Regions from separate parts of the Synechococcus sp. SYN20 genome, predicted to be linked through region 3. Evidence: predicted binding sites of a transcription regulator. Region 3 holds the regulator's gene; each other region holds the start of a gene.
What was found. Region 3 encodes NtcA, which controls nitrogen genes in cyanobacteria. Its sites were predicted from a motif close to GTANCNNNNGNTAC; they were not measured.

Region 1 (9,682 bases), 880 kb from region 3:
GAAGCCTGAGTGGATTGCTCGGCCGCATTTACGGTCAAGTTCCTGGTTTAGTCCCAACCTTTGTTGCGGTCTTAGCAGTGGTGATGGGACTGAATCTGCTTGGAGTCGTTCGAATCCCCCTTCCCGCCGGGCCAGACCCGATGCATTGGACTAGCAAGGTGCCAGCTCCGCTAGCACCGGTCGCTGCAGGGTTGGCTTTTGGGCTCGCTGCATCACCCTGCACAACACCCGTACTGGCCGTTCTACTGGGTTGGATTGCCAGCACAGGACGCCCACTCCTCGGCGTGCTGATGCTCACAAGCTTCGGGGTCGGTCAAGTGCTACCTCTGCTGCTCGCGGGCAACTTGGCAGCCTCGCTGCCAAGGTTGCTGGCGTTGCGACCCATCGGCCGGTGGGTTCCACCGATCAGTGGCGTGATCCTGCTTGCCACAGGCACTCTCACCTTATTAGCGAGACTGACCTGAGCCGATGCCTGCACTACGTCGACTCTTCGCCCTGCTCTCAGATCTTCGTTTGGCGATCCTGCTTCTGCTGCTGATTGCAGGAGCCAGCGCCCTTGGAACCATTCTTCCGCAGAACGAAGCGCCTGATTTGTATCTCGAGCGTTTCAATGCGGACCCATGGCTCGGATTGATCAATGGCGAACAGATGTTGCAACTGCAGCTGGACAGCATCTATTCCAGCGTGTGGTTTTTAAGCCTTTTAGCTTGGCTGGGATTGGCCTTGATCTTGTGCAGCTGGCGTCGTCAATGGCCAGCACTGCTCGCCACCACGCGCTGGATTGACTACCGCCAACCCAGGCAACTGAGCAAGTTGGCGTTGGCCGAATCGATTCGCTGTTCCGACGGTGAGTCGGCCTTAGACATGCTGAGCTCACAACTCCAGAAGCAAGGCTGGCAGGTCCAAAGGCATGAAGATCGCCTGGCTGCGAGGCGCGGCGTGATTGGCAAGGTTGGACCCCTATTGGTTCATACCGGCTTGGTGCTGCTGTTGATTGGAGCCGCATGGGGGGCACTGTCTGGAAACCGGCTGGAACGCTTCCTTGCGCCTGGCCGAGCTCTTGATCTGCTTGACCCCTCTGGCAACAACCGGCTCTCGCTCACCCTCGAGCGCTTCGCGATTGAGCGTGATCCAGCGGGACGCACCGAACAATTCCGATCAACGCTGAGGCTCGATCCACCAGGGGGCCCTTCAGAGCAGCGCATGATCAGCGTGAATCATCCACTCCGCTATCGAGGGATGACCGTCTATCAAGCGGATTGGTCTCTAGCTGCGATCACTGTGCAGATCGGCAAGAGTCCGCAACTGCAATTACCCCTCCGTAGTTTTCCCGAACTCGGCGAACAAATCTGGGGTCTTGTGCTTCCCACACGGCCAGATGGATCCGAACCAGTACTGATGAGCACGAGCAGTGAGCAAGGCCCTGTTCAGGTGTTCGATGCCGACGGATCACTGCTTGGCAACCTGCGACCCGGCGGAGCATCCACTGAAATCAAAGGACTGCCTCTGAGGGTGGCCGAAATCATGCCTGCGAGCGGACTGCTCCTTAAGCGTGACCCTGGGGTTCCACTCGTTTATGCAGGATTCGCGATCACACTGCTTGGCGGGGGCCTCAGCTTGATCGCAACCCGACAACTATGGGCCGTGCTCGACCCCCCACCGTTTCAAGCCTCTAACAGGAAGCTTCACATCGGTGGGCTTTGCAATCGAAATCTCGCTGGCTTCGCTGCTGAATTACCAATCCTGATCAGCAGGGTTGACGGGTCCCATGACTGACTCTCACAACCGTATGAACGTTGCCACGAGGGTTGAAATCAGCCTCTAGCTGCATCCAAACGGGAGCACAGGCCGTCACTAAATCATCCAATATTTGATTTGCCACCTCTTCATGGGAGATCGAAGTGTTGCGAAAGTGATTGATGTACAACTTGATCGCTTTCAGCTCAACGACTCGAGGTCCTGGCTGATAAATCAAGCGCATCACCGCGAAATCCGGATAACCCGAGAACGGGCAGAGGCAAGTAAATTCCGGCAATTCGATCGACACCTCATAAGGGCGCCCGACCCTGGGATTGTCGAAACAGATCAACTCCGCATCTGCAATAGCCCTTTCGCCGTAGAGCGGAGTTTTGGTGAGCTCAGTGCCTGGGTTGCTCATGAAACGAGTAAGGAAAACTCCAGCAAAAGACCCTAAAGCCACCCTTCCAAGACCGTTGAGCGGATCTCAGCACCGCCTGATTTGGTATCAATGCGTACAACTCATCGGCCGGAATGCAGGCCTAATGGGAAGGTATTCGGCTTGCTTGCAATGGATCTGAGTCTGATAAGCGAAGGACAGGCTTTCCGACTTCAGCCTGAGAGCGTTCACGGCATGCTTTGGCTCCAGACTCATTTCGAGATGTCCCATTGGGAGCTTCTCGCTGAGGGACTTGCCACGGTGAGTCACTCCAATGCCGATGAGCTCATTGAGGATGCCTCGAACGCCGGATTGAATCTTTCTCCTCTCCCGGCCCTGTCATCTCAGCGCAATTCCTGACACACTCGAAGAATCGATTCCTCAACAACCCATGAAAAAGGTCGAAGCCGTCATCCGTCCCTTCAAGCTTGAAGATGTGAAATTGGCTTTGGTTAATGCTGGCATCGTTGGCATGACCGTGAGCGAAGTGCGCGGATTTGGTCGTCAGAAGGGGCAAGTGGAGCGATATCGCGGTTCTGAATTCACTGTTGAGTTTTTGCAGAAGCTGAAAGTTGAGGTTGTGATTGACGATGACCGCGTCGATGCTGTGATCAACGCCATTGCAGAAGCAGCGAAAACAGGCGAGATCGGCGACGGCAAGATTTTTGTCTCCTCTGTCGACACCGTCGTGCGCATTCGCACCGGTGATCGTGACAGCTCAGCCCTCTGATTCCAGCGTGTCCTGAACCACCTGCTGAACCTTTTCGTCCGAGATCTGTTGTGGCTCAAGCTCGCTTAACCACAACAGATATTCATGGTTGCCAGCGGGACCGGTAATCGGAGACCCCACCACTCCCTGGGCATTCCATCCCAGGGAATCTGCTGCAGAGATCACTGATGCAATCGCGTCCCGGTGAGCTAAACCATCTCTCACCACCCCCCCTTTTCCCACCCGATCGCGTCCCACCTCAAACTGGGGCTTCACCAACACCAACGCTTCGCTCCCTTGCGGTTGCAGCAAGGCGCGAATTGCTGGAAGGACGAGTGCGAGGGATATAAACGACACGTCTGCGACAGCCAGAGTGGGGAGGACGTCATTAGGCCCATACAGCTCAGCTGCGCTAAGTCGACGCAAATTGGTGCGCTCTCTGAGAACAACACGTTCATCGATGCGCAAACTCCAGGCCGTCTGGCCATAGCCAACGTCGATTCCATAAACCCGACTGGCCCCGTGTTGCAGCAAACAATCGGTGAAGCCACCCGTCGAAATTCCGCCATCAAGGCAGGTGCGCCCCTCCACCGAGACAGGGAAAGCCTCCAGCGCTGCCAGCAACTTTTCACCCCCTCTTGAAACAAACCGGGGAGGCTGCTCCACGATCAATTCGAGATCGGGCAAAACCGTGTGACCTGGCTTGTCGAGCAGCTGGCCCCGATGGTCTCTGACCTTGCCGGCACGAATCAGCTGTTGTGCTTGCTGACGGGATGCCACCAAGCCCAAAGTCAGCATGTGGAGATCTAAACGCTGTTTACGAGCCATTTCGGCATAAAAGCACCGTGAAACCGAAACAAATACCGGAGTTCTACCAGGAGTTCAGCAGACCTCCCTGAAAATCTTGCGAAGCCGCACGCAAGTCCGTGTCAGCCAACAACGTTGTCAACATCAAAAGCGGACGACGCCCATCCCTTCGGGCCAAATTTTGTCGCAAATCCTGCGAGGCGTCGAACCGCGTTCTCGAACTGCTCGCTCCAGGCTCATTCGTCACCCTCGACAACCAACCTACAGATCTGCCTCCCTTTCAAGTAATCGAATGTCGTGGCGGCCTGTGCTGGGTGCGTCAGCAAGCCTGGGGACAGAACGTTCAGTGGGAAGTTGAGCATCGCCGTCTCACCTCCGCTTAACGCCACGCGCAATGTCCAAGCCTTCAGCGCCATACATTGGTTGAGTTGTCGCCACGCGCTGGCCCTTGATCGAGAGATACACCCTGCCCGAGATGGGCGAGATCTGGACAGACCGGGCCAAGTACCAAAGTTGGCTGGATGTTGAGGTTGCAGCCTGTGAGGCCAACTGCAGGCTTGGTCGTGTCCCCAAGGACGCGATGCAAACGATTCGCGAACAGTCGGCATTTGAACCGGAGCGGATCCTTGAGATCGAGGCCGAGGTCCGCCACGACGTGATCGCCTTCTTGACCAATGTGAATGAGCACGTTGGCGATGCCGGGCGTTACATCCATGTCGGCATGACAAGTAGCGACGTCCTTGATACGGGCCTGGCGCTGCAGTTGAAAGCCTCCGTCGCGCTGCTGCGCAAAGAGTTAGCAGGCTTAGACGCCGCGATTGCCAAGCTGGCGGCGGAACACAAAGCCACCGTGATGATCGGCCGTTCTCATGCGATCCATGGCGAACCGATCACCTTTGGATTCAAGCTGGCTGGCTGGTTGGCTGAAACCCGCCGCAATCATGAGCGTCTGGCTCGCCTAGAGCGTGATGTGGCGGTAGGGCAGGTGAGCGGAGCGATGGGCACCTACGCCAATACGGATCCAGAGGTGGAAAAGCTCACCTGCGAGATCCTCGGCCTCACTCCCGACACGGCGAGCACCCAGGTGATCTCCCGCGATCGCCATGCCGACTACGTGCAGATCCTCGCCCTGGTTGGAGCCTCGCTCGATCGCTTCTCCACCGAGATTCGCAACCTGCAGCGCACCGATGTTCTGGAGGTTGAAGAAAGCTTCGCCAAAGGACAGAAAGGAAGCTCGGCCATGCCCCATAAACGCAACCCAATTCGCAGCGAACGGATCAGCGGTTTAGCGCGCGTGCTGCGCAGCTACGTGGTGGCAGCCCTTGAAAACGTGGCTCTCTGGCACGAACGTGACATCAGCCACAGCTCAACGGAACGGATGATGCTGCCGGACTGCTCTGTGACCCTGCACTTCATGCTGCGTGAGATGACCGCCGTCATCTCTGGCCTCGGGGTGTACCCAGAAAACATGGTCCGCAACATGAACGTCTATGGAGGCGTGGTCTTCAGCCAACGAGTCCTGCTCGCCCTGGTGGATGGGGGAATGAGCCGTGAGGATGCCTACGCCGTGGTGCAGCGCAATGCCCATAGCGCTTGGAACACCAATGGTGGTGACTTCCGCGCCAACCTTCAGAGCGATCCTGAGGTGAGCAACAAGCTCAATGCAGACCAACTGGCGGAGTGCTTCAGCACCGAGCTGCACCAAGCCAACCTGGGGGTGGTCTGGGACCGACTCGGACTCTGAGTGAATGTTCTGGACTCCCTATGCCGACTGGATTTACGTGGTGGTGAGCGTGAGTGGGATGCTGCTCATCATCGTGCTGGTGCTTCGCCCTGACGCAAAGTCATGACCCAAACAACTAGGACCGAACACGACAGCATGGGGCCGGTGGAGGTGCCAGCTGAGGCCCTCTGGGGGGCACAGACCCAGCGCTCTCTCCAGAACTTCGCCATCAGCGATGACCGCGTTCCTGTTGATCTAATCCATGCCCTAGCGCAAATCAAACAGGCGGCGGCGATCGTGAACGCTCGCCTTGGCGTGTTGGATGACCACCGACGCGACCTGATCGTGAAAGTGGCTGCTGACATTGCCGAGGGGCATCACGACGATCAATTCCCCCTGAGGGTTTGGCAAACCGGTAGCGGCACCCAAACGAACATGAACGTCAATGAGGTGATCAGCAACCTGATATCGCTGAGCGAAGGGGAGCCATTAGGAAGCCATCAGCCGGTCCACCCCAACGATCACGTCAACCGCTCTCAGTCGACCAACGACGCCTTCCCAGCAGCGATCCACATCGCTGCTGCCGCCGGCATTGAACACCGACTGCTGCCGGAAGTCCAACGTTTGAGCGATGCTTTTGCCGCCAAGTGTGAGGCCTGGCAAGACATCGTGAAGATTGGCCGCACCCACCTACAGGATGCGGTGCCGCTCACCCTTGGCCAAGAAGCTTCGGCCTGGCGCGATCAACTCAGCAGTGCCAGGAACCGGATCGAAGGATCACTGCAGGAGCTGTACCCACTCCCCCTCGGCGGCACCGCCGTTGGAACGGGCCTCAATGCCCCAGACGGATTTGCAGACCAGGCAGCGACTGAACTGGCACGCCTGAGCGGCTTGCCCTTGGTCTCAGCACCAAACAAATTTGCTGTGATGGCAAGCCATGACGGACTGGTGAATGCCATGGGCCAGCTGCGACTCCTCGCGGTGAGCTTGCTGAAGATCGCCAACGACCTCCGTCTCCTCGCCTGCGGCCCACGTGCCGGCTTAGCGGAGCTGCACTTACCTGAGAACGAACCCGGCAGTTCGATCATGCCTGGCAAGGTGAACCCCACCCAGTGCGAAGCGATGGCCATGGTTTGCACCCAAGTGATCGGCCTCGATGCGGCCGTTGCGATCGCCGGGGCAGGCGGCCACCTGCAGATGAATGTCTACAAACCTCTGATCGGCTTCAACCTGCTGCAGACGATCAAGCTGCTCACCGATGCCTGCCATTTCTTCAGGGTGGCCATGGTGGAGGGCATCGAACCCAACCACAGTCGCATCCAACGCGACGTGGAGCAATCCCTGATGCTCGTAACGCCTCTGGCACCTGTGATCGGTTACGACAAGGCCAGTGCGATCGCTAAGTACGCCCACGAGCAGGGATCAAGCCTGCGCGATGCGGCCCTAGAGCTGGGCTATGTGAGTGCGAAGGAGTTCGATCGCATTATTGACCCTGCAGCCATGACAAACCCTTGATCCGCTCAGGCCGCCCGTTCAGTCGCTGCATTGAGGCCACTGGATTCGGCAGCCGCGGCCTTGAGCACCTGATCAGCCTCGGCAACCGGGAAACGATTAATCGCAGTTAAGGCCGCACGGGCGTTCTTGCGCAGCTGCTCACTAATCGCCTCGCAATAAGGCACCTGGGCTAAGAGATCCACTGTGCGCCGCATGATCCGCACGACATCGCCTTCATCCAAAGAGGTGTTAGCGATCAGATCATTCCAGCTTGTCCCCTTAGCCCAAGCCTCCACCAAGCCCATCAATTCAGGCTCCCACCAAGCTGGCACCACCACCTTGAAGCGCTCCTGAGCCCGCAGAAGCTCCCGACGGATCCCTGACAAATCATGCAAGGCCTCTTCGGCAAGAGGAGGGGCCGGGAATGCACTCCATAGATCTGGGCGATTCACCTCCGTGCTGATCGCCTCAAACACAGCGGCAAGTTCTGCTGGAGGCAATTCATCGAGATGACCGCTCATCAGTGCCAGGCCTAGCCAGAGCTCGTTGTCGCCACGAAGAGCGGCTACGGTGCGACCAATTTCCGTGGGTTCCAAGTCATCCAGGCAGCCAAAATGCCGCAGGATCTCAATGAGAGCCAGGAATGTCTCCCAATGCCGGTTGGAACGGTGATGGAGCAATTGCTGACGCTCACCGATTTCATGTTCGAGATCTTCCATGCGTCGCCGGTGCTTCTTGAGTTGCTTGCGATCTCCCCAGCGATGAGCCGGATGCCCCTCTAGCTGATCTTCCAACTCCTGGACGAGGCGAACTTGATCCAACACTTCGCCAGCCAAGTCGTACTGAGCGGTGGTCATGTCATGACGACGTGCCATATGTGCCACCGCCAAAGCCAAACGTCCACTCTCCTGATCGCCATGACGGAGCTCACCGGAACGGCTGAGATCAGGTGACATCACGCCATCAACTTGCAAACAGCTCAATTCCGCATGCAAACTCACCACCCCCTGACAGGGCAACAGGATCCAAACGTTGTCCTGCGTTAAACAAAGCAACAAGGGAAACTGCCCAGGGCCATCGCATTTCTCCACGATCACGGCCGGCGTTACCCCCCCACGCAGCCGAGGGGATTTGAGGCTGACCAACGATCCAACGCTTGCGAACTGAAGGGCAATCGTCAGTTCGTGGGCCAGGGTTTCTTCAGCCTGCTGCTGAAGAATCCTGAGCAGACGTCTCTCCTCGCGGAGACGGCCACGATATTTCTCGTATTCCTCAAAGTCTTCCCACGGCACATCACCGGCCGTGCCTTGCAGTTGGGCCAGCTGCATCCGCAACTCACCCAGATGATCTTCTTCCTCCACCAGATCCAAACTGGCGAGGTAGCGGCCAAAGCTGCGCTCCACCAGTTCTCTTGCCTTAGCTAGGTCATGACGCTGCAACAGGTTGAGCACCATGCCGTAGCTGGGGGTGAATTGACTCACCAACGGATCAGAAGGGCTTGTAGCCAACTGAGCCGCCTCACGTACCCCCTCAAATCGACTCTGAACGGTCACCACGTAGCCCTGCGTGTCTAAACCGCGACGGCCCGCGCGACCAGCCATTTGCAGAAACTCACTGGCCATTAAGGGGCGATGCCCCCGTTCTGTGCGCTTCGAGAGCGATGCGATCACCGTGCTGCGCGCCGGCATATTGATGCCCGCCGCCAATGTTTCGGTGGCAAACACCACCTTCACCAACCCCTGCTGAAATAACTCCTCAATCAACTCTTTCCAAGCAGGCAGCACTCCGGCGTGATGGGAAGCAATCCCGCGTAGCAACGCATCTGCATGCAGGCCATCGCGTACAGCCTCAGGATTTGCGGCTGTATAGGCCTCAAGCCGATCGCGAATGATGGCTTGCTCGGCCTCCGTGACCAAACACTGAACCCCAAGGTCGCGCACGGCCTTGTCACAATTACGTCGACTGAAAATGAAATAGATGGCGGGGAGCATCTCCCGTTGCGCCATTTGGGCCACCACAAAGCTGATCGGCGGTGCTTCCGGCTGAGGCGGCCTTGGCGAACGACCTTTGCGCTTGTGCCCTTTTGGAGCACGCCAAACCTTGCAATTGGGATGGATTCCAGTCCCCTGTTCATTCAAAAGTGGATGGAGACCCTTCGCACTACAAAAACTGAACTGCAGAGGAACCGGACGAAAATCACTGAGCACCAAACGTGTCGGACCGTGCACCTTCTCGATCCAATCGGTGAGTTGCCCCGCATTGGCAACGGTGGCGGATAACGCCACCAATTGGACTGAGGGTGGACAGTGGATGATCGATTCTTCCCAGACGGTGCCCCGCTGAGAATCATTCATGTAGTGGCATTCATCGAGAACGACCGACTCCACATCGGCAAGCGGATCGTCATGCTCATCCACCTCGGCATAAAGCATGTTGCGGAAAATCTCGGTGGTCATCACCACCACTCGAGCCTCACGGTTAACGCTCAGGTCACCCGTCATCAAGCCAACATTTTCGGCTCCAAACTCTTCGCGAAAATCGCGCAACTTTTGATTGGATAAGGCCTTTAGAGGTGTTGTGTAGAACACTTTTTGACCATGGGCAATCGCCCGATGAATGGCGTACTCGCCTACCAGCGTCTTGCCAGATCCCGTGGGAGCACTCACCACAACGGAATGGCCTTGATTCAAGGCATCAATCGATTCCAACTGAAACCCATCTAAAGGGAATGGAAACAGCTGGGAAACATCCGGTGACACCATCGTTGAATCCT
Region 2 (9,682 bases), 410 kb from region 3:
CAGGACGGGACCGTGCCTTTCTTTGGCCTTCCTGGAAACCCTGTTGCTGCGGCGATCACCGCCCTACAACTGCTCTGGCCAGCCTTACAGATCTTGGAGGGTCAACAGGAGACTGAGTTCTTCCCACGCGTCAAAGTCAAGCTGGCCAACGCTTTGGCTCGCCGGCCTGGACGCCCCGAACTAGCCCGCGCTCGCTTGGAGGTCAATGCCAACGGAGAGCTGATGGCGCGGGTTAGCGATTCTCAAGCCTCATCCCGCATTGGCTCCCTGGTTCAGAGCGATCTATTGCTAGAGATTCCGGCACAAACAGGAGAGTTAAAAGCCGGTGAGAGTCTTTGGGCGCAACTCATACGATCCCGCCTCCTCTAAGAAGAGGATGAAAGTGGCGTATTTCCACTAACCCACGAGCCTTGTCCGTTCCTCCACTCTTTTTTCCAGAAAGGGGCCTCATACTTAATCGCTTCCAGCAATGCCATGCAACAACGTTGTGCAGGGCCACGGCGATCAGCCTCAACAGCCACAAGCACGATGACCTCATGGGGCGATAAGCGTCCAACCCGATGAATCACAAGCGCTGCAGTTGCTCCATGCACCGTCAATAACCTTTGCGCATTCTCACGGATCAAGCTTTCGCACAGTCCTGGATAGTGCGTGAGCTCAAGCGCTTCTAGCGAACTCCCATGTTCATCAACAGCTCGAACATGTCCACAGAATGAGGCTGAAGCAGCAGCAGTCGATGACCATTCAGACAACTGAATCCAAGGATCGAAGGGTTGGCTGTAAATCTCAATAGTTATTTCTCGTTTTTGTGTCAACCCTTCAGCCTCCAGTAAAGGGTGGAAGGAAGGCAACTTCATCCCCTTTTTGGACAGGGGTAAGCGCATTCACCAACCGCTGATTAATCGAAATCTGAACAGACGCCGGACGAGGTCCCAGGTTCAATTGATGCCAAATATCCTCAGCCGTTACAACATCTTGGTCAGGAAGCAAAACACACTGTTCATCCCAACCAGCCTGATCTCGAAGCGAAGCAAACAACAACACCTGGAGTGTTCTCTCCGGAGATTTCGTCATAGCGAACACCTGCAAGACCTGCTTCGTTCTAGCGTTATCTTGCATCCGCGATTCTGGAGCTGGCCCTCTCAATTGCACTCCTCACCATTTCCGACCGACGCACCAGGGCGGAAGACACCAGCGGTGATGCACTCGAACAACGTTTGACGGCAGCAGGCCATCAACTCAATGATCGGCGGATCTGCCCTGATGATCGCTATCAGATCCGTTCAGAACTCAGTCAATGGATTGCCAATCCAAGCGTTGATGTGGTGATCACAAGCGGCGGAACAGGCCTGACCGGCCGAGATGGGACCCCAGAAGCGATTGCCCCGTTGCTGGACAAAACCATCGACGGTTTTGGTGAACTGTTCCGCGTTCTTTCCTACGAGAGCATTGGGAGCAGCACGTTACAAAGTCGATGCCTAGCAGGCGTTGCCAACGGAACCATCGTCTTCGTGCTCCCTGGTTCATTAGATGCCGTTCAAACGGCTTGGGACCGATTGATCTCCAGCCAATTAGACGCGAACACGCGTCCATGCAATCTCGTACAACTTTTGCCTCGACTACGAGAAGCATCCTGGAGAGCACCAGTGAATCCAGATCAGTGAATTTAGATCTGTGAATCCTGATTCAGTCGTTGGGACTCCTCAAAGCTCTACGTGGTCTCTGCTCCAAAGGCACAGAATTCAAAACGGAATCGGCATGGTGACCGCCGCGGGCTCAGGTGCACAAGCCTCCACTTGATGGTTGACCACGTCTCCCACAACAACAATCGAAGGAGAGGCAAATTTTTCAGTCCGAGTCGCGGCTGCCACTTCACGTAAGGGTGCTTTCAAGCAACGCTGACCAGCGACTGTGCCCTGTTGAACAACAGCGACAGGGGTGTCCCCATCAAGACCACCGGCCATCAATTCCTCGGCAATTCGCGGCAAATTATGCAAACCCATATAAATCACTAAGCCATCACTCGCTTTGGCAAGAGCACGCCAATTCACAGATGGACGACGCTTGTCGATCTCCTCATGACCGGTCACGAAGGTGACCGACGAGCCTGCTCGTCGGTGCGTCACCGGTATTCCGGAATAAGCGGGAGCCGCAATCCCGGCCGTCACGCCAGGCACAACCTCAACAGCAATGCCATGGGAAACCAGATGGGCTGCTTCCTCTCCACCACGGCCAAACAGGAAGGGATCTCCACCTTTCAAGCGCACGACCGTTTGATGGCGCTGACCCAACGCAACGAGAACTGAATTCGTACTGGGCTGAGGCACGGAATGGTGACCGCGGCGTTTGCCGACAAAGTGACGTTCACAGGAGTCTGGAACGAGATTAAGGACCTCACTGGGAACCAGGGAGTCGTAGACGAGGGCATCGCAACACTGCAGTAGGCGATGCGCCTTAACGGTGAGGAGATCGGGATCGCCTGGTCCAGCTCCAACGAGGTACACAGTGCCCGTCATGGTCGAGTCAGTCACGGCAATAGGGCAAGACAATGAATCAGTCCCTGCCGAAGCTGGGGATCTTCAAGGAGGGATGGCAGACCACCAGCCTGACGCAACGCCTCAGACATCCGATTGGGAGCCAAGGAGAGAGGTAATGGAACCACATTGGGATGGTCACTAGCAAACTGGTCCCAAGCATCAAAGGGCACCACAGGCAAGTCAAAGCGATGCTGAATTGAAGCTAGGAAACGATCAGACAGCCCTGGCCTCAATGGATGATGAACCAGCGCCAGAGAAGCGTTTTTAGCGGCAACATCCTCAATCCAACGCGCCATCAGCACCCACCAACAATTCCAGGCGCCAAGAAAAGGAAGCGACTTCACAACAACGCCCTCAGCCTTCAAGCGCTCACGAATCAGCGGCACGTCACTGCATGCATGACTGCCAGGTAGCAGGAGCAGAGGGACAAGCCACTGGCAATCGCACTGCACTGGCGATGGATGCTCTGCAGTCAGCACTTCCAATTCAACTGGGGCCGTTCGGCGCTCAGCCACAGCATCCACAATCTGCTGCAAGCAAGGGGATATCAATCCACCTGAACGTCCATGGATCACAAGACGAAGGGCAGTTCCACCACCCAATTCGCCACGTTTCCGTAACAACGGCCACGGATCTGAAGCCCCTGGAACTGATCTAGTCAGGTGGTTTTCATTCATGCATGCATGACTAACTACCGCAGAAGGCATTCTCGCGCTCCCATGCAGTCAACTGCTCGCAGGAACCGAGCACCACAGCAATTTAAAAATGATTTTGATCGCGATTTAGCGGCCATGGCAAGGGTTTGGTCCATGATCCGCCATGGAGCCGTTCGCTGGATCGGAGAAATAGGCCGCCAATACTGATTCAATTCTTTGCCGTTAAGGAGGGGTTAATCGAGCCAGAAACTGCAGAACTTCTTTGTAGCAAATCAAACAAAAATGCGAGTCCGTAGACGCTGATTTGGTTCCAACCGATACCGAAAGATTACGCCACAGATCGCTATAAACCTTTTCTCAGCACGAACACTTCTGATGTGCTGGAAATCTCGCTAACTGACGAATTCCTGTACCAGGGCATCAGCACTATGAGCATTCAAGTCCCCACAAGACCATTCCTAGAAAACAAGAAGCTCAATAAAATTGAGCAGAACAAAGCAGCAAAGGATGGCTTACTAGTTGGCAATGAGATTGAAGAGTTTGCAAGAATTGGTTGGGAAGAGGTTGATGAAACCGATCTTCAGCTTCGCTTAAAATGGTATGGAATGTTTTGGCGTCCCAAAACACCAGGCAAGTTCATGCTTCGCTTGCGAGTCCCCAATGGCGTCATTAATCATCGACAGCTTCGAGTTGTAGCTTCAATCGTGGAGCGTTACGGCGAGAATGGAAGCTGCGACATCACAACACGCCAAAACCTACAGCTGCGTGGCGTCCTACTGAATGATTTACCAGATATTCTCAAGCGACTGAAGGACGTTGGACTGAGCTCAATCCAATCAGGCTTTGACAACCCAAGGAATGTAACTGGAAACCCACTTGCAGGCATTGATCCAAACGAAATCATCGATACACGCCCTTTCACTACTGAACTTCAGGACTTTCTGACAAACCATTGCGAAGGAAATCCAGAGTTCTCCAACCTCCCTCGAAAATGGAATACAGCGGTTGCTGGGGCAAAAGATAACTTTCTACTCCACAACGACATCGTCTTTCACCCTGTTGAACGAGATGGTGTTTTGGGTTTCGGCGTATGGGTCGGAGGGATCCTCTCATCACAAATGAATGCTTATGCCATTCCCCTTAATGCTTGGGTGAAGCAGGATGAGATTTGCAAAATGACCGATTGCGTCATTCGCCTCTGGCGGGACAACGGCGAGCGGGACAAGCGACCGAAAGGGCGCTTCCGCATGTATCTCGACCAGCTCGGCATCGACGCGTTCAGAAGTGAAGTGGAAGGCCTCTTTGGTCCGCTCACAGAGGATCCAGGCTCAGTTTTTAACGACACTCCTCGTTCTCACTACGGAATCCACCCACAAAAAAATGCAGATGAGTTTTTCGCAGGACTGCATGTGAGTGTTGGACGACTCACGGCCACCGATCTGCACGACTTGGCAACAGCAAGTCTTGATTACGGGACTGGTGAAATTCGCCTAACAGAGGACCAAAACGTGATCATCGTGGGTCTTTCAACAGCCAATCTGGATCGCTTCAAAGCAGATCCGTTGTTGCAACGCTTCCCTCTTGAACCAGGTGTCATCGCCGCTGGCACGGTCTCCTGCACGGGAAACACCTACTGCAGCTTTGGTCTCACCAACACCAAGGACCAAGCCCTTGCCGTTGCCAAACAACTCGATGCAGATCTCGAATTACCCGAAGAGCTGAAGATCCATTGGACCGGTTGCCCCAATACCTGCGGCCAAGCCTTTATGGGTGCGATCGGGCTAACAGGCACCAAGGCGAAAAACAGCAAAGGCGAAATGGGTGAGGGCTACACCCTGAGCATCGGGGGATCTCAAGGTGAAAACCCTCAGATCGGCGAAGTCCAGCAAAAGGCAATCCCTGCAGAAGACATTCAAAACGTTCTTCGACAGGTGCTGATCGAACAATTCGGAGCAAAGCCTCGGGCTTAAACAAAACGAATTAGATCTACGACGTCAAACCGTGGCGCTTTGTTTTGAAGCCATTGTTCAACGCATTTAAAATCAAACTTTTATTCATTTTACAATGACTTTCAAAGGTGATTTCCTATCGCGCTTTGTCAATTGGCTCAGCGCAAGTGGCAAAGACAAAGAACCAGTTTCTGTATCCCCACAGCAACAAGATGTTTTTTCACGCTTCATGAATCGCGTTAGCGGTTGATTCCTTTTTCATTTACTAAAACCCAATCATGAGCGCAACAGCGTCCCAGATGGACTACGTCCTACCTAATGAACTCGTCGACGGCATGATTTTAGCCGGCGGCAAGAAAGCAACTGTCAGCATTAAAAATCTGCTGATCCGTGGCTTTTATTCTGGCGCCATTCTTGGTCTTGCCGTCATCCTGGCCCTCACAGTAGGAATCCTTACGAAACTGCCATTTGTGGGATCTCTTCTATTCCCATTTGGTTTTGCCAGCATCGTCCTGTTCGGGATGGAGTTAGTCACTGGAAACTTCGCGTTGCTACCGATGGCAACATGGGCCGGCAAATGTAGCTGGAAAGCAACATTCCGAAATTGGACATGGGTCTGGATTGGCAATTTCATCGGCACGCTCGTTGTGGCGATCATCATGGCCATCAGCCTCACCAGCGGCAGCATGGATGCTGCTGCTGAGAACGTAGGTCCACCCATTTGGGATCTTGTGGCTCAAAAGATTGTTGCTCTGAATCAGATCAACGTTGTGAAAAAGTACGAAGCCCTCGGAAGCATGGGTTTCTTCTTGGCTTTCTTGCGTGGAGTTGTTGCAAACTGGTTGGTGTGCCTCGGCGTCACGATGGCTCTTGTGAGCAAAAGTGTTCCCGGCAAATTGCTGGCCTGCTGGTTGCCGATTACGGCCTTCCAAACAATGGGCATGGAACACATTGTTGTGAATCAATTCCTGCATACAGCTGGACCAATCCTCGGTTCAGGCGTTCCGTTCTACAAAGTGATCTTCTGGAATTTCCTCCCAGTCACGCTGGGGAATGTTGTTGGAGGTATGGTATTTATTGGCATGCTCTTTTACAGCACTCACCGCACCAAAATTTCCGATGTGCTTCCCACAGAGCATGACGAAAAACTGGAACGTGAACTGGCTGCTGAGCTTGGTGCCCGCTAATTTTGAACTCCATGAGTGCCATTGATGAAGCCACCCTCTGGGATCGGCTAGCCAATGCACGGAAGATTCCCTTGAATCCAACCTGGCTGGGAGAGATTTTCTCTCCCAGCCTTTCTGATGAACTCCGTTTTGCGGTGGCTGAGCGTTTAGGAATGTTGGCGGAAACAGGCTGGCCAATCATCCAAACCCTGATCCAACACTACGGAATTCGTCCTGAATTAATCCATGCCGCCGGGCTCTGTCATCAACCTGAAGCAAAGGATTGGTTGCTCACACAACTGAATCAATCCAATGATCCTGATGCCTTATTGCTCAACGCACTGAGTTGCTGGGGTGCAGAACTCACTCTGTCTCAATTTGAGCATATTTTGCAATTACCTGGCCAAGCACAACGGCTCGCAGGCCTTAATCTTCTTGGCTTCAAATCTCATCAACTTCAATCGCTTGAATTGCTGCAGTTATGTGAACCCGCTCTGCAAGATTGGCGTGATCCTGTCGTCATCGCTTGCATACGTTTACTGCAGCGACGAGACGACATTATTATTAGCGACAGGCTAACAACTTTGGTCCAAGAAGGATCCGATGCAGCTGCTGAGGCTGCTTTAAGAGCCTTAGGATGCATGGCCACAACTCACAGCAAACTTGCATTGAAGTTACTGAGCGCAGAACTCACCAACCCAGAGCGACGCACGCAAGCGAGGCGTCAGCTTCAACAGCAATATTAAAGGATATAAAAAAGCCCGATCGTGCCGGGCTCTTACTTAAATGAGATCAAAAACTCACCATTTTTTATAGGGTAAGAATTTTCCACACATCGTGATTTTCACCCGATCACCCTTTGGATCTTCAACCTTATCCACATCCAAAGTAAAATCAATAGCACTCATAATTCCATCGCCAAACTTTTCCTGGATGACATCTTTCATGGGCATTCCATAAACCTGCATGATTTCATAGAAGCGATAGATCAATGGATCTACAGGAATGACGGGATCGAGACTTCCTTTCGTTGGAAACTCTTGCAGTGCAGCGGTAATGGCTGGATCTAGAGCCAACAAAGTTGCTAATTTCTCTGCTTCTTCAGGGGATGCGGTGGCCTGTCCATAAAAGAGGGAAGCAATCCAAACTTCATCGAGCCCAAGGGCCGCTTCTAGATCAGCAAAAGAAAGCCCCTTAGCCTTTTTTGCTGCCATGAGCGAAGCAGTAACCGTCGTTGTCATGTAAAAAGAAGAATAAATGAACTACTAGAGATCAGCAAGCCTTACGGAGCCACTCAGCAGTGAGTGGATCATCTACAAGATCAAGACCCAAAACCGATGCATTGGCTACCAATTCTTAATCCCAGAACAACCAATAGAAGCATCGGTGACAGAACGAATGAGAGGAAGAGCGCATCATTGAAGAGTTGATGGCTAGGTCGTACTCATGTTTCTATCCTCTTTCGCGAATCGGTTCAATCAATTCCTGAATCAAGTCTTTAAAAGTATTAATGGCATCCTAGTGAGCGACTCTTTGTCAGTGACTCCAGCTTTTGTTCGTCAAACATTTCCAAACCTGCTCATTGAACGTCTCTATTACGCCGAAGGGCGACAGCATCCATCCCACCCACTCCATGGAAGCTATGCAGGCTTATGCAGGAGCCAAACCTCGAGTTAAATAAAAAGATCCGGTATCAATGACTACCGCCGAAGGGGATAATTCTGCGGAACGATCTCCTTCGGTTCCGGTGATATCAATGGAAATGTCTCCAGAAGCCAAGAAGCGTGCATCTTTCAAGCAATTGCTACGCAAAATTGGCAGTGGAGAGCACACCAGCAAAGGGTTGACTCGAAGCGAAGCCGATGAGGCCATGGAGTTGATGCTCACGGGAGGAGCGTCAGACGTTCAAATTGGCGCCTTTTTGATCGCCCATCGCATTCGCCGGCCTGAGCCTCAAGAGCTCACCGGAATGCTCGACACCTATAAACGTCTCGGGCCTTGTCTTCTCAGTGAACCCGATCAACGCCGGCCGATCTGTTTTGGCATGCCCTTTGACGGTCGATCTCGCACGGCACCGATTTACCCCTTAACCACCTTGTTGTTGGTGGGGTCGGGACAACCTGTGGTCTTGCAGGGTGGGAAGCGAATGCCGGTGAAATTTGGAATTACAGCCTTAGAACTGTTCGCTTCCATCGGGCTCAACCTGAACGGACTCTCCATCAACGATGTTCAAACAGGATTCAACCGGCATGGTCTTGCCCTCATTTATCAACCGGAACACTTCCCCCTCGGAGAGGCTCTGCTGCCCGCTCGGGATGATCTCGGGAAACGCCCTCCACTAGCAAGCGCCGAGCTGCTCTGGACCGCACACCAAGGACACCACCTCCTTGTCAGTGGCTTTGTGCATCCGCCAACGGAAAGCCGAGCCTGGCAAGCCTTAGAACTAGCCGGAGAAAAGGACGTCATCACCGTAAAAGGCTTAGAAGGCGGAACAGACCTCCCTGTCAGTCGAGCCGGAATCACGGCTCGGATCCAAAACTCAGGGGAACCCGAACGACACATCGTTCATCCCCGGGACCATGGCTGCTTCGGAGATGACCCCCGCTGGGAATCGGAGGAGGCCTGGGCTACGCACGCCAAAGAGGCACTTCTAGGGCGAGGGCCCATGGCTCAGTCTTTGCGTTGGAACACAGGCTGTTACCTCTGGTTAAGCGGACTGAGCAAAAGCTTGGAGGACGGCGTGGAGAAAGCCCAAACCATGCAATCCAATGGAGTAGGCACCACAGCCCTAGAGAAACTGATCGCGTGGCGAGCATCTGTGGGAAGGTGAATAACCGCCTCGATCGAACGTGCGCCGTCCTCACGTTCCAACGTTATTAAGTGCGTTTCTCACGCTGCTCAATGACCGACTGAGCGAAAGCATTGTTTTTCCATTGCTGCCATTTCTGTTGGCATCGTTCAATGCCGACGGTCGCACCCTTGGGTTATTAGCTGGCAGTTACGCCCTCGCGCAATTTGCAGCAACTCCGTTAATCGGAGCCCTGAGTGATCGCTTCGGTCGCAGGCCCGTGATCGCCATCTGCGTGAGTGGTTCCGTTCTGGGCCTAGGAGTCTTCGCCATCACCTTGAGCCATAACTGGCCTGCTGGTGCTGTGTTGCCCCTCTTTCTTCTGTTTGGAGCCCGTCTGATCGATGGGGTAAGCGGTGGAACAGCCGCCACGGCAGGCGCCGTACTCGCAGACATCACACCACCGGAGAAACGCGCACGCGCCTTCGGACTGATCGGAGTGGCCTTCGGCCTTGGATTCATTATCGGGCCCTTTCTCGGGGGCCAATTGGCCCGGATTGCCGTCACGGTGCCGATCTGGGTGGCC
Region 3 (9,682 bases):
CAAGAGCGGTTGGGAAGCCAAGGCCTGAGCTCTCGAGGACAGGAAGGGTCTGCTTGGTCGGAGGTTCGACAGCCTGGGGTGAGGATTGGAATCCTGCGGACAGCTCATCAAGTTCAAGGACGCCGTAAACGTCTTTGAGTTCTCCGCTGTTTTGAATCAGGCTGTAGCGGAACGTGCTCGCTTGGAAATACTGCGATCCTCGGCGTAAACGCACGCTGCCGCGGGCGTAGAGGGTGTTGAAGTTGATGTCAAATTCGATGCGATCGGCTTGGAGCAAACCACCGCGAAGCTCAGCTTGAACGTTGCCTTCGGCAACAAACACTCCGCGGCGAGCATCAAATGATTGTCGATCAGCCTTGAGATTGATCGCTTCTGGAGGCTTTGGAGACTCCGTGATCGGCGCGTTTACAGAGGGATCCTTTGGAAATTCGCTGAAGGGTTGAACCTCAAGCTCTGACTGCTCAGTGACCGCATCGGTCTCATCAGCGAACGAATCCACACGCTGAGATTGGACGGGAACTCCCGTCAGCGCAGCGGCAACAGCCAGTGATCGTGCGATCCTGGTGATGGGGCTAAACGCCGACAAAAGGAATCAGCAATGGCAAGTGATCCTGCCATGTGCAAAGGCTTTTAAACGTGAGGTCGAACCAGTGCTCGGCGTGACCCTGTTGACTAGGACTCAATCTTCGAGATCTTTCCGGCTGGGTGTACGGCTTGGGTCGCTGGCTAGGAAGCCAAAGACAAAGATGCCGAGAAAGAAAAAGACGACGGAATAAACCGAAATCTTGAGGGCAAGCATGGCAACCGACCGGCGTCTGAATTTTGAACGCCATCCTATGGCGGAATGATGAAATAACACGATGGTGAAGCCACTGCAAGCCCCGGGATCGGAGTGGATTGAAACGTTTCGATGTCGGAGTCGCGTTGATCTGCACCCTGGCTGGTGGCGACGTGGTGATCTGGAACGGCGGCCGGTCCTGGCTGAACCCTGGGGACGACACCACCGTCCTGATTGGGCTGAACGCGGACTTTTGATTTGGCCGCGAGGTGGCAACTGGTTGCACCTCGAGCAGACCCTCGTCTGTCCAAAACCCTGGACGCAGGGCACCGCGTCCTGTGAACGACTGGTGTTGAGCTGGTGGGCCGATGCCGTACGCCTCCGCGTTGATGGGGCCCTGGTGCATGAGGGCGACCTCTTCGATACCCGCTGCCGTTGGCTCCTTCCTGAGGATTGGAGGAAACGTGCGGGCTTGCGGATCCAGCTGGAGTTGCGAAGTCCTTGTCATGACGATGGAGCTCTCATTCAGAGCGCTCTCGTCCAGGAACCTCTGATCGCTCACTGCGACCCGGATCGGGCGTTGCTCCCTGAAGCCTTGGAGCTGTCCTTGGCAAGAGGAGAGTCTCTTCCGGATGCTGTGTTGTCTTGCGACCCGATGGCATCAGAGGCCATTGCCTTGGTTGATCGTCACTTGGCGGCCTGCCCTAAGCCAGTGGGTGCGGTGCATTGGCTGGGCCATGCCCACCTTGACCTCGCCTGGCTTTGGCCTGTGGCTGATACCTGGCAAGCGGCGGAACGCACCTTTTGCTCTGCTCTCGATCTGATGGAGCGTTATCCGGAACTGCACTTTGCGCACTCCACCCCTGCTCTTTATGCCTGGGTGGAACGCCATCGCCCGGCCTTACATGCACGGATTCAGCAGGCCAGTCGTGAGGGTCGCTGGGAGCCGATCAATGGCCCTTGGGTCGAAACCGATTGCGTTCTGGTGAGTACCGCATCCTTGTCGCGTCAGTTCAGTCTTGGACAGGAGGACAGCCAGAGGCGTTTCCCCGAATGGCGGCATGACTTGGCTTGGCTGCCTGACAGTTTTGGGTTCGCAGCAGGACTTCCCGCTGTGGCGGCTGCCAACGGAGTGCGCTGGTTCTGCACGCACAAACTGGCCTGGAATGCCACCAACCGCTTCCCCCATCGGTTGTTTCGCTGGCGAAGCCGCGGAGGAGCGGAGGTCTTAGCGCTGATGCTGCCTGGAATCGGCACCGATGGCGATCCTGTCGCGATCGCAACAGAGCAGCGCGATTTTCAATCTGCCACTGGGGTGGACCAGGCGATCTGGCTCCCAGGGGTTGGCGATCATGGTGGTGGTCCCACTGCCGAGATGCTGGAACAGCTAAGGCTTTGGGACGGACAGCCGCAGGCTGTGACCCAGCAGCCCGGAACGCTGCGCGCCTATCTCGATCACCTAGAGCCTTGCTGCTCCACCTTGCCGGTCTGGCGCGATGAGCTGTATCTCGAGCTACATCGGGGTTGCGCGACCAGTCGGCCTGATCAGAAGCGTCACAATCGCAGTTTGGAGCGGCTTCTTCGAGAAGCTGAGCTTGCGGCTGCGTTGCTTGGGCCTCGGGCGAAGGCTCTGATGCCCAGCCACGAGCAGGCCAGCGATTGGCGACCTCTGCTGTTCCAACAATTTCATGACATCCTCCCGGGCACATCGATCCCGGAGGTGTTTGAACAGGCTGAACCGATCTGGCGTGATGCTCGCCGCCGTGCGGCCCGTGGCCGAGATCAGCTGTTAGGCCATCTGTTCTCGTCGCATCAAGACGGGATGGCGTCAGATCCCGATCGCTCCCGTTGGGCTTGGTGCGGCTTGCAGCCCCTTGCGCACTGGTCACCGTTGTTGCGCTTGCCTCAAGGGCATTGGTCCAGCGCTGGGCAACTCCTTCCTGAGCAGGCTGCTCCTTCCGGTGGAGTTTGGGTGCAACTGCCTTGTTGCGAAGGCGTTTGCGCGCTTCCGCTGCAGCGCAGCCATGCGCCTCTGGGGTCGGCCTTGCCCGTGCGTCACCCCGTGAGTGTGGAGGTGGTGTCGTCGGGGGTATGGAGGCTGAGCAATGGTGTGGTGTCTGCGGATGTGAGCGCCCATGGGCTGATTCAGCTGCGCGACGCCAATGGTGTGCCACAGCTCAGCGAACCCATGCGATTGCTGCGCTTTTCCGATCGAGGGGAGTTCTGGGACGCTTGGGATCTGGCCGCTGATTACCGCCAACATCCGCTGCCGATGGCCGCAAACTGGTCGGCGGAATTCGTGGAGTCGGGCCCTCTGACAGCGCGGATCGTGCTGCGCACGGTTGCTGGATTGAGCAAGGTCCGCTTGGACCTGTTGCTGCAGGCCGATTCGCCTTGGATCGAGGCCCAGCTCAGTGTCTACTGGCAGCAGACCCATGAATTGTTGCGGCTGGAATTGCCGTTAAAGAGCCCTGCTGTGCGTTGGGCTGCTGATACGAGTGGTGGAGTGATCGAGCGACCAGCACAAGTCTTCACTCCTTTTGAACAAGAGCGTTGGGAAGTGCCTGTGATCTCCTGGCTGGCTGCAGAAGCAGAAGCTCCCGGGGGTGGGTTGGCTGTCTTGCTGGATGGTCCTCAAGGTGTCGATGCCAGCGCGAACCATCTGGGAGTGTCCCTGCTTCGAGGTCCAACCTGGCCTGACCCTTCAGCCGATCATGGATGGCACCGACACCGGTTGGCCTTGATGCCAGCGATGTTGGGTTGGAACCGCAGTGGTGTGGCCCAGGCCGCGATTCGATTCAGGGAGCCCGGATGGATGGGACCTGTTGCGCTGGATCAGCGTTGGCAAGGGCTTCCCGCTTTGCCCATCGGCCTGGTGCCGATTTCAATCCGATCAGCGCAGGGTGATGGGCAAAGCGATAAGGCGGTTCAAATTGAGTTGCTCAATCCAGGACCAGCGCGTCAGCGTTGGTGCCCGGGGAGCGATTGGAGGCTGAGCTGCGCCAAGTCCAGCGACAGGAAGACCGTCTGGGAGGTGCACCCTGGCGAGCTCACCACCTTGCTACTGGAGAACGTTCAATCCTCGTGATCATCAAATGGGTCGTCGAGATTTTTAGATGGAGGACCAAAGGCTGTGTAGACCCCCAATCCTGTTAACCCGAGCAGGGCTGCCAGCACGGCAATCGCCACTGACATAGCCGGGGACGAACTTTCCATCACAACTCTCCACAGGATCGACGCCTTTACGGGTCGGAGCCCCTACAGTATCGAGACTTAATTCCACCCGAGACTTCAGCGCTGCCATGGCTCAACGCACCCGTCTGGGCGATTTGCTCCGCCCCCTGAATTCGGAATACGGCAAGGTTGTTCCTGGCTGGGGAACAACACCAGTGATGGGCATTTTCATGGCCCTGTTCCTTGTGTTTCTGTTGATCATTCTTCAGCTGTACAACAAGTCACTGATCCTTGAAGGAATCAATGTCAACTGGAATGGCTTGGGTCTGGGCTGACATCAGGTCATGAATGTTTTCGGCATTGGTCTGCCAGAGATGGCCGTCATCGCGGCGGTCGCTCTCTTGGTGTTTGGGCCTAAAAGGCTTCCTGAGTTCGGCAGTACCCTCGGGAAAACACTCAAAGGGTTTCAGTCGGCCTCAAAGGAGTTCGAACGTGAAATCAATAAGGCCATGGCTGACCCCGTACCCGAAGGGGATCAGGCCAAGGCTCTAGAAGCACCAGTTGAGACTGTTGTAACTCCAGTGGTTTCTCCAAAATCAGAGCCAACATCCCCCTCCGATTGAGTCGATGAATCGCGGTGATCTCCGCTTAGTGGTGGGGTTGGGGAACCCGGGCAATCGCTACGCCAACACACGACATAACGTTGGCTTTATGGCCTTAGAACGCCTGGCTTCTCGGGAGGGCGGAGGCTTTCGTTCTATGCCCAAGCTCCAAGGTCAGCTTGCTGATCTGGGTGTGGGGGACAAGAGATTGCGGTTGTTGATGCCCCAAACGTTCATGAACGACAGCGGGCGCTCGATTCGGGCAGCATTGGATTGGTTTGGGTTTGAGCTGCATCAGCTCTTGGTCCTCGTTGATGACATGGATCTGCCGCTTGGCCGTTTGCGTTTGCGGGCCCGTGGCTCTGCTGGTGGCCATAACGGTCTTAAAAGCACCATTCAGCATCTCGGTACGCAGGATTTCGCGCGCCTGCGGATTGGAATCGGTGCACCCGGACAAAATCCCAGTGAGCGCAAGGCACGAACGGTGTCGCACGTGCTCGGAAGTTTCAGTCGTGACGAAGAGCCCCTGCTCGACAAGGTTCTGTTGGAGGTCGTTGATGGTTTGGAAAGGATTCAGCGACAGGGTCTCGATCTTGCAGGGAATCACATCAATGGGCTTCAGCTGGCTCCCACCAATACCGAGGCGTGATGGCAGCGCTACCCGTTACCACCGCCCATCTGCGGGTTCAACGCCAGAGTTTTGCGGATCAATGTTTGGAAGGAGACGTCCAGGCTGGAGGCTTCAATTGGCAGTTCAGCTGGTTTTTTGATCGTGGCGAACTGAGTGTGGAGCCCTCCCTGGGGCGAGCCTTGATTCAAGACGCGCTTCTTCGTTTTCTTGTGAAATCTGACTATGACCTTGAGCCGGGAGGGGATTACACCTTCACCGTGAGGGCGCGTTTTTGAGTGGATCGGGACCTGGCCATTGCAAAGACCGACCTAAATAATGTTCGAGGATGACGAGCGCGGCGATGGCGTCGAGATCGCCAGATGGGATGCGCAGGCCTAAAGGAAGCAAGCGTTTCCAGCCCAGTGCAGGCCACAACTGCCAGTAACGCGCCCTGGCTCGCAAGGTAGTCCCGGTTTCGTCCACGACGCGGACCTTCAGGCTTGCGGGAAGTTGGTGTTGCCAGATCGTGCTGCTGGTGCCGTCACCGATGACCAGCTCAGCAATCTGATCGTCCTCGCCATGAGCGTCCACCATCCAGGATCGAAGCTGATCAAGCACCTCAGCGCTGGGTATCACCATGCCTTGAACCACGGTGTTCGTGGCGATGTCTGCTAACAGCAGCCCACATTTACTTCGGCCAGGATCCAGCGCTATGACGCGTGTCATTGGCTAAGGCGCAACTGGATGGCGATCGGATCTGCCGTTTCGCTGCGTCGTAAAGCGACTGCTTCGAGCGCTGCGAGTCCTCCGTTGCGGTCGATCAGTTCTTGGCCAAGCGCATTGATGGCATTGCCATCAAACTGCAACCCCTTGCTGAGCGAACCGCGTCGTTGCACCTCGGCCAATGTGGAGGCAAGGAGAAGATTGAGTCGGTTGCGAACGGCTTCAGGGTTGCGTTCATTGCTCGCCAGGGTGGTGCGGGCCAAGACCTCTCCCTCCCTTGTCACGGTGACATTGGGAAGCACTTCAGGGAAGGCGTACACAACGGTTTCTCCGAGCAGCACATTGGCGGCTGAACGGATATTCACAACCCAGGTGCCAGGTTTGCGAATCGTTTGCTCCAAGCGCTTGATGTCAGGTCGCGGAACTAGCAAAATTTGTCTTTCCGCGGGTTGGCCAGGGAGCACTTGTTGATAGGCCTGAAGATTGGCGTCTCGCAATAACTGATCGATGACCGTTTTTGCTTGATCGGGACGCTCGAGCTTCAGAGTCACGGTGGCAAGTGGCTGACCGCTGCTAATGGCGACGTTTCCGCGCCGCAGCGCCAAGAGCGTGTCCTCTAGTTGATTGAGTTCTTTCTCTCCACTGCGAATTTGCGTGCGCACGGCCGAGAGTTCCTGCTCGGTGCGTTGGATCTCAATATCTTTCGCATTCACGTCTTGGCTCAATCGCTGCCGCTCGGCTTCCAAGGATCGGGTTTGTTCCTGGAGGGGCTTCAGGGTGCGACGCAGTTCTGCCGCTCGTTGTTGTGCCGTTGTGAGCTCCTTGCTGGCTTGCCTCTGAGCGCTTTTGCTTGTTTTGAGGTCGGCGCGACTGCTCCGCAATTTGGCTTCGAGAGCATTGAGTTCAAACAGGCCCACCCTGAGCTGCCGACTCACTAACAGCAAGAGTCCAAGTGAAAGCGCACTAATCAGGCTGCCCGTTAAAACCGTGATCACCACGGCCGTGCGCTTTGGACGCAGTCCAAGCAAGCTCAGCCGAGCTTTCCCCACACGAGAACCAAGGCGGTCTCCCAGGGTTGAGAGCACGCCTCCAAGGACTAGCAGAGCAAGAAGTAGGAACCAGCCGGTCACGGTGAACGAAGGATCAGAGTTCGGACGGGAGCTCCATCTTCACCTGCATGGTCAGCTGAACCGTTTAGCGAGAGCGATTGGATCGAGAACAGTGATCTTTTTGCGATCGATATCCACCAGGCTCGATGACTTGAGATCACCCAGGAGACGCGTGATGGTAACGCGCGTGGAACCGATGGCTTCGGCGATGGCTTGGTGTGAGAGGCGTAGGTCAATGGTGATGCCCCGTTGACCAGGAACTCCGAAATCTCGACAGAGCACCAACAGAAAACTCACCAGCCGAGATGACATGTCTCGATGGGTGAGGGTTTCGATCATCGTTTCGGTCTGGAGAATCCTGCTGGATAGACCCTGCAGTAAAAGCAAGCCCACACTGGTGTCAGCTTCGATGGCCTGCCGGACTGATGTGGCTGGAGCCGTGACCATTTCCACTCTTGTGAAAGCGATCGAGTGATAAAAACGATCGGAACGGTGACCTGTCAGTAACGACAGAACGCCAAACAAACTGTTTTCTCGTAAGAGGGCAACCGTGATTTCTTCGCCAGATTCATAAACCCTGGAAAGGCGGACGGCCCCGCGCCGAATCAGGTACACCTTTTCTGCAGGGTCCCCGGGGAAAAAGATGGTTTTCCCACGTTCCACCATCTCAGAGTTGGCACCATCGAGTCCCCGAATGACATCTTGAAGCGTGCGGCTGGAAGGAACCGCGGGACTTCCGAAGCTCGAGCCCGCCGGGCGCATTGTTGGTGGTGCGTAGCGGCTGAAGCCGCGGCTGACCTCGGCCATGGTCCCTATTCGTATGTCGGGATGCTATGGATCAGCCCCTCCTGTTCATGTAGCAAGGAACACGAAACTCGGCATTTTCACCTACTGGAGAGAGCTAAATTCTGACCGTGCATGATCTGCTTGAGGCCAGGCTCGGCGAGGTCTAGTAGGTCATTGAGCTGCTGACGGCTAAAAGGAGCTCCTTCGGCAGTGCCCTGCAGTTCCAGCAAATGCCCTGCTCCGTTCATCACAACGTTGAGATCCACATCGGCTTGGCTGTCTTCGCTGTAGTCGAGATCGAGAAGGGGGCGTTTGTGAATCACCCCAACGGAGACGGCGGCCACTTGGGATTGGACGGGGTTGGTGTTGAGAATTCCTTGTTGAACCAGTCGCTCACAGGCTCGTTGAAGCGCGACCCAAGATCCGCTGATCGCAGCGGTGCGGGTGCCTGCATCCGCCTGAATCACATCGCAATCGATTCTCAACGTGTTCTCGCCGAGGGCTTCCATGTTGATGGCTGCGCGCAGGCTGCGGCCAATCAGGCGCTGAATCTCCTGGGTGCGTCCGCTCAATTTGAGCAGTTCTCTGTTTTGTCGCTCTGGAGTGGATCCAGGCAGAAGTCGGTATTCGGCGCTGAGCCACCCCTGGCCTTGATCTTTGCGCCAGCGAGGCACCCCTTCTTGATGGCAAACGCTGCAAAGAACAGCGGTGCGTCCGCTGTGGATGATCACTGAACTCAGGGCAAATCCCATGGGATCCCAGCTGATCGAAAAGGGGCGAAGCTCGCCCGGCTGACGTCCGTCATTGCGAGAGGTGTCGGTCATGAGCCCAGGGTGTGGAGGTTCTTTGAGCCTGCCAGTTGGCTCGGCACACCATGGATGGTGTCAAAGCACTTGTGTCTTGCACTTTCACCGCTAGATTCATCCACATCCGGATTTGCCGGACATCGGCGAATGTGATGACCGTCAGCCTCAGCCCTACCCATCATTCTCGTGAGTCGCGGACTGTTGACCACAGGACTCTTGAGCAAGCAGGGCTTCGAAGACTTCCTTCCGTAGAAGTTCGTCCACCCCTGCATTTGGTGGCTCCAGAAGGTCAGCTTCAGGTGCATACCGCTTCATTTCGGGGGAGTTTTTCTGGTGTGCTGAGCCAGGCGCTGCGGACGGCAGGCCTGGGTAGCAATGTTTTGATCGCTCAGTTCCTCAAGGGTGGAGTGGGACAAGGTCCCCAGAGCAGCCTCACCCTGTGCGATCGGCTCCGATGGTTGCGGCCTTCCGTGACGGAATGCCTTTCAGATCCTGCTGCTAGCCGCGATGACGAGGTCAAAGAGGCTGTTCAGTCGGTCTGGGAGATCTGCAAAACCCATCTTCTAGAGGGCACGTTGGACCAACTCGTGCTGGATGAGATTGGCTTGGCGATCGAGCTTGGCTATTTGAGCCATGAGGATGTCTTGTCGGTGTTAGAGCAAAGGCCATCAGCCATGGATGTGATCGTGACCGGGCCCGCGATCCCTGCAGAGATGATGGAGATGGCTGATCAAGTCACGGAATTGCGTCGAGGTTTCTAATGCTGAAAAACGATCGCTGGATTACGGATCAGGCTGGGGCAGGCATGCTCGAGCCTTTTCAAGATGGCTTAGTGCGCCACTTGGATCCGGATCAACGCAAGAGCCCGGTTCTTAGTTTTGGCTGCTCGTCGTATGGCTACGACTTGAGGCTCTCGCCTAAGGAGTTTTTGATCTTTCGCCATGTCCCTGGCACGATCATGAATCCCAAGCGATTCAACCCTGACAATCTTGAATCCACGCCCATTCATCACGATGATGATGGGGACTATTTCATCCTTCCAGCACATTCGTATGGCCTCGGTGTTGCCCTTGAAAAGATGCGGGTGCCGCCCA

Region 1: a site for NtcA is predicted at 2,243-2,256, ahead of queF (preQ(1) synthase). Genes of this name have one in related genera too.
Region 2: a site for NtcA is predicted at 3,501-3,514, ahead of SynSYN20_RS14130 (ferredoxin--nitrite reductase). Genes of this name have one in related genera too.

The regions. Positions count from the first base shown of each region.
Region 1 covers NZ_CP047959.1:2,196,174-2,205,855, forward strand. The annotation lists gene SynSYN20_RS11710 (cytochrome c biogenesis CcdA family protein) at 1-464, shown strand, start outside; gene SynSYN20_RS11715 (cytochrome c biogenesis protein ResB) at 469-1,776, shown strand; gene queF (preQ(1) synthase) at 1,748-2,158, opposite strand; gene SynSYN20_RS11725 (hypothetical protein) at 2,309-2,536, shown strand; gene SynSYN20_RS11730 (P-II family nitrogen regulator) at 2,568-2,906, shown strand; gene SynSYN20_RS11735 (TlyA family RNA methyltransferase) at 2,895-3,713, opposite strand; gene SynSYN20_RS11740 (hypothetical protein) at 3,812-4,075, shown strand; gene purB (adenylosuccinate lyase) at 4,141-5,436, shown strand; gene SynSYN20_RS11750 (adenylosuccinate lyase) at 5,441-5,542, shown strand; gene fumC (class II fumarate hydratase) at 5,539-6,930, shown strand; gene SynSYN20_RS11760 (RNA helicase) at 6,936-9,671, opposite strand.
Region 2 covers NZ_CP047959.1:2,673,868-2,683,549, forward strand. The annotation lists gene glp (gephyrin-like molybdotransferase Glp) at 1-369, shown strand, start outside; gene SynSYN20_RS14100 (molybdenum cofactor biosynthesis protein MoaE) at 366-857, opposite strand; gene SynSYN20_RS14105 (MoaD/ThiS family protein) at 820-1,074, opposite strand; gene moaB (molybdenum cofactor biosynthesis protein B) at 1,134-1,664, shown strand; gene cobA (uroporphyrinogen-III C-methyltransferase) at 1,743-2,516, opposite strand; gene SynSYN20_RS14120 (DNA mismatch repair protein MutS) at 2,528-3,160, opposite strand; gene SynSYN20_RS14125 (hypothetical protein) at 3,257-3,400, shown strand; gene SynSYN20_RS14130 (ferredoxin--nitrite reductase) at 3,622-5,163, shown strand; gene SynSYN20_RS14135 (formate/nitrite transporter family protein) at 5,442-6,329, shown strand; gene SynSYN20_RS14140 (HEAT repeat domain-containing protein) at 6,341-7,054, shown strand; gene cynS (cyanase) at 7,109-7,549, opposite strand; gene SynSYN20_RS14150 (anthranilate phosphoribosyltransferase family protein) at 8,065-9,138, shown strand; gene SynSYN20_RS14155 (MFS transporter) at 9,158-9,682, shown strand, end outside.
Region 3 covers NZ_CP047959.1:350,697-360,378, forward strand. The annotation lists gene SynSYN20_RS01730 (DUF3769 domain-containing protein) at 1-586, opposite strand, end outside; gene SynSYN20_RS01735 (photosystem II reaction center protein I) at 680-799, opposite strand; gene SynSYN20_RS01740 (alpha-mannosidase) at 861-3,866, shown strand; gene psbN (photosystem II reaction center protein PsbN) at 3,854-3,994, opposite strand; gene psbH (photosystem II reaction center phosphoprotein PsbH) at 4,081-4,287, shown strand; gene SynSYN20_RS01755 (TatA/E family twin arginine-targeting protein translocase) at 4,297-4,575, shown strand; gene pth (aminoacyl-tRNA hydrolase) at 4,580-5,203, shown strand; gene SynSYN20_RS01765 (DUF3146 family protein) at 5,203-5,460, shown strand; gene SynSYN20_RS01770 (resolvase) at 5,438-5,890, opposite strand; gene SynSYN20_RS01775 (DUF3084 domain-containing protein) at 5,887-7,017, opposite strand; gene ntcA (global nitrogen regulator NtcA) at 7,069-7,803, opposite strand; gene rph (ribonuclease PH) at 7,881-8,606, opposite strand; gene SynSYN20_RS01790 (cob(I)yrinic acid a,c-diamide adenosyltransferase) at 8,741-9,349, shown strand; gene dcd (dCTP deaminase) at 9,349-9,682, shown strand, end outside.